2 regions of the Mesorhizobium sp. B2-6-1 genome follow, and region 1 is predicted to be linked to the other one. Evidence: predicted binding sites of a transcription regulator. Region 1 holds the regulator's gene; the other holds the start of a gene.

Region 1 (2,196 bases):
ACCGGCACCCATTCATCCGGAGGCGAGTTCGGCCACATGATCCATCGCCCCGGCGGGGCGCTCTGCCGCTGCGGGCGGCGCGGCTGCGTCGAGGCCTATGCCGGCAACTATGCCATTTGGCGCAACGCGAGGCAGCTTGGCGAGGACACCCAGCCCGTCGACGTCAGCGACGCCGACATGCGCACCCTGGCGGCCTCGGCGCGCGAAAAGGACGGGCCGGAGCGCGAAGCCTACCGCAAGGCCGGCGAGGCGCTGGGTTACGGCCTTGGCAGCCTGTTCGCCCTGATCGATCCGGCGCCGGTCGCCATGGTCGGCGTCAGCGCCGCCGCCTTCGACCTGATCGAGCCGGCTCTGCGCGAGGCCATTGCCCAGACCGCCGGCGGCCAGCACTCGAAATCGATTTCCTTCGACACCGAGCCGAACGAACTGCCGCTGATCCGCGAGGGCTGCGCCATGCGCGCGCTAACCTTCGTCGACCAGGAAATTTTCGCGCCGGGGGCACAGGCGAAATCAGGCATAGGCGAGAACGTTGCGTGACATATCCCTAGTCTTCGCGGATCGCGTACCCCGCGCCCCGAATGGTGCGGATCACGTCAGGCATGCGGCCGTTGTTGACCGCCTTGCGCAGCCGGCCGACATGCACGTCCACGGTGCGCTCGTCGATATAGATCGTTTCGCCCCAGACATTGTCGAGCAGTTGGCTGCGCGAGAACACGCGGCCGGGATGTCGCATCATGAATTCGAGCAGGCGGAACTCGGTCGGCCCGAGCCGGATCTCGCTTTTCTTGCGGTAGACCCGGTGCGATTCACGGTCGAGCACGATGTCGCCGACCTTGAGCACGCTGGACAGAACTTCGGGCTTGGCGCGGCGCAGCAGCGCCTTGACGCGTGCCATGAATTCCGGCGTTGAGAACGGCTTGACCAGATAGTCGTCGGCGCCGGTGGAGAGACCGCGCACCCGGTCGCTTTCCTCGCCGCGCGCCGTCAGCATGATGATCGGCAGCCGCTCGGTATCGGGCCGCATGCGGAGACGGCGGCAGAGCTCGATGCCGGACACCGCCGGCACCATCCAGTCGAGCACAAGAAGGTCAGGGACATTCTCATGCAAGCGGATCTCGGCTTCGTCGCCGCGCGTCACCACCTCTACCTGATAACCCTCCGATTCCAGATTGTAACGGAGCAGCACACCCAGCGGCTCCTCGTCCTCCACCACCATGATGCGTGGCGCGATCATCGACTGGTCACCCCTGCCGTCAAGCCGCTGGCGCCGACATCGCCGTCTCGTCCTGCTTCGGGCGATTGGCGGGCAATTGCGTGCCGGTCAGCACATAATAGGCATTTTCGGCAATGTTGGTCACGTGATCGCCGATGCGCTCGAGATTCTTGGCGCAGAACAAAAGATGCGTGCAGGCGGTGATGTTGCGCGGATCCTCCATCATGTAGGTCAGCAGCTCGCGGAAGACCGACGTGTATTTGACGTCGATGCGTTCATCGTCGGCGCGCAGCTTGGCAAGTGCCGCGGCATCGCGCGCCGCATACTCCTCGATCACACCTTGGACCTGGATCAGCACAAGCTGCGCCATGGCGTCGATGGAGTGCGACAGGTCGCGCGGCGTGGCGGCAAGGCCGACGGTGCCGACGCGCTTGGCGATGTTCTTGGCGAGATCGCCGATGCGTTCGAGATCGCCCGCCATGCGGATCGAGCCGACGACATGGCGCAGATCGTCCGCCATGGGCTGCCGCTTGGCGATCAGGGTGATGGCGCGGTCGTCGAGTTCGCGCTGGCGCGCATCCATGATCGCGTCGTCGGAGACGACGCGCTGGGCGAGCGCGTTGTCGGAATTCAGGAGCGCCTTGGTCGCGCCGCCGACCATCGATGAGGCGAGATCGCCCATGTCGCGGATCAGCCTGCTGATCTGTCCGAGATCTTCGTCAAAGGCTGCGACTGTGTGTTCGGCCATGATCTTGGTCCTCGTATGCCTGGGATCAGCCGAAGCGGCCGGTGATATAGTCCTGCGTGCGCTTCTCGCGGGGCGACGTGAAGATCTTCTCGGTGCGGTCGAACTCGACCAGCTCGCCCAGATACATGAAGGCGGTCTGCTTCGACACGCGCGCCGCCTGCTGCATGTTGTGGGTGACGATGACGATCGTATAATCGGCCTGCAACTCGTCGATCAGCTCCTCGATCTTGGCGGT
Region 2 (2,196 bases), on a different contig from region 1:
CGCGGCATGCGGGCCGGCGCGATCGTCGCCGTCTTCTCGATGCCAGGACCTTCGAGCAGCAGCGGCGTGCCTGACGTGAGATCGCCGACCTGCAGGATCAATGTGGTCGAGCGGTCGGGATAGTCCTGCGTGCCTTGCGAGAAACCGTCGAGCGCCATCATCTCGGCCGGCGAGGCCACAAACGCGAAATGCGCGTCGGCCGGGGTGTTGGCCAGCGGCGCACCGCTGTGAAAGCCGAGCCAGGACATGACCGCTGCCGAGGCATGCAGGGCCGGGTCGAGCCAGAGCGGCGTGTCATTGTCGCACAATGCCAGCGCAACCGCGCCCGATGTCGCCGAAAGCGGCGCCGGCGGGCGGGCCAGGGCCGGCAAGGGTTGCACGCTGCCCGGCCGCGCCATTGCGTCCATGACGGCGCGAAACACCGTCTGGGCGTTGAACACCGGATCGGCGAACCCGCCCTCGATCGATTGCGCTGCGATATCCATCAATCTTCTCCGCGAACCATGGTGAAGAAATCCACCTTCGTTGCCGCCGTTTCGGCGCGGCGCCTTTCTCGTGCCGTGGTCAAGGCAGCCCGCAGCGGCGCGAGAAGGCCCGTTTCGACCGCCTCTCGGTGGGCGGGGTCCTGCCACAGCGCGTCGGCGATGGCCGCCAGCTTCGCCTTCTGCTTGTCGCGGCCGAGCGCATAGCAATGGCCGACCTGTCCGGACGGCAGGCGCACTGTGGCGCGGGTCACGGTGGCCTCGCCGACATTGAACGGCGCGCCGCCGCCGCCGATGCGGCCGCGCATGGTAACCAGGCCGGTCTCGGGACCGCGCAGCAGTTCGGCCTCGGCAGGCAGGCCGGATTCGTTCCAGAGGCGAACGATGTCGTCGCCGCTGGACTGCGCCAGGGTTGCCATGGCCGCCTTGCGTTCGGCCTGGTCGCGCGCTTCCTGTCCTCGCATCAGCAACATCCTTGCTTCTAATTTGTCTATTGATATAGACAACCATACGAATTATACCCATTACCTAACGCGAGTCCATGACGGGTGCGTGACAGGGGCCGGCCAGGGGCGAAACCGTGAACGGAAAACACGTGGCTGACGGTATCGAGCGGCGCAGCGGCGTCTCGTTGTGGCGCCAGATCGCCGACCGAATCCTGCAATCGATCGCTGCCGGCGATTTCGCCGAGAATGCCGCGCTGCCGCCGGAGGTGGCGCTGGCCGAGCGCTATGGCGTCAACCGTCACACGGTGCGCAGCGCCATCGCGGCGCTCGTGCAAGACGGGGTACTGCGGGCCGAGCAGGGGCGCGGCACTTTCGTGCTGTCGCGCAAGCGGCTGTCCTATCCCATCGGCGCGCGCACGCGATTTTCAACCGGCTTGCAGGGCCAGGCGTCGGAGCGGCATATCGTGCTCCTGTCCTCATCGGTCGAGCCGGCCAGCCGGCGCGTCGCCGAAGCCCTGGGCCTTGCCAGGGGATCGGATGTGATTCGCCTGGAGACGCGCGGCGAGGCCGATGGGAAGCCGGTGTCGCGCGCTTCCGGCTGGTTCGACGCCAAGCGCTTCGCCGGCATCGATGTGGCCATGGCCGAGACCGGGTCGATCACCGCATCGCTCAAGCGTTTCGGCATAGACGATTATCTCAGGCAATCGACGGTGCTGTCGGCGCGTCACGCCGATGCTTCCGACCTTGCCGACCTCGATCTGCAGCCGGGCGGCATCGTGCTGGTCACGATCGCCGTCAACATGACGCCGGACGGCCGGCCGATCCAATTCGCCGAGGCGCGCTTCCCGGCAGAGCGGGTGGAGCTGAAACTGTCGGCGCTGTAGGGCGTGTCGGCCTTATACTAACGCTGGTACCAGACCAGCTCGGTTGTCAGCGGCTTGGCGTTTGGGGGTCGACCTGCGCGGGGCGTCGTCAACTCAGGCCGGGTTCACCGCCTGCCATCTTATGCCCCCACCTCGATCACGGCCTTGATCAGGCCGGATTTCTCATGCGCCCAGCGGGCGAGGTCACGTGGCGTGTCGGCAAGCGTGGTGCGGTGGGTGACGAGCTTGGCCAGCGGCACCGCGCCATCGCGGATCGAAGCGGCGACGTGGTCGAAATCGGCCCGCAAGGCATTGCGGCTGCCGACAAGCGTCATCTCGCGCTTGTGGAATTCGGGGTCGGAAAAGGCGATGTCGTCCTTGACGACGCTGACCAGCACCAATGTC

Evidence for each region. Region 1 encodes PhoB, which activates phosphate uptake and scavenging genes when phosphate is short. Its sites were predicted from a motif close to TGTCATNNANCTGTCAT; they were not measured.
Region 2: phnF (phosphonate metabolism transcriptional regulator PhnF) is a predicted target of PhoB. The motif match lies at 1,024-1,040, and genes of this name have one in related genera.

What each region holds. Positions count from the first base shown of each region.
Region 1 covers NZ_VFUH01000019.1:10,437-12,632, reverse strand. Annotated here, with positions in the region: gene FJ443_RS27840 (ROK family protein) at 1-537, shown strand, start outside; gene phoB (phosphate regulon transcriptional regulator PhoB) at 545-1,234, opposite strand; gene phoU (phosphate signaling complex protein PhoU) at 1,254-1,961, opposite strand; gene pstB (phosphate ABC transporter ATP-binding protein PstB) at 1,987-2,196, opposite strand, start outside.
Region 2 covers NZ_VFUH01000007.1:200,543-202,738, forward strand. Annotated here, with positions in the region: gene phnH (phosphonate C-P lyase system protein PhnH) at 1-485, opposite strand, end outside; gene phnG (phosphonate C-P lyase system protein PhnG) at 485-946, opposite strand; gene phnF (phosphonate metabolism transcriptional regulator PhnF) at 1,063-1,812, shown strand; gene FJ443_RS16785 (zinc-binding alcohol dehydrogenase family protein) at 1,932-2,196, opposite strand, start outside.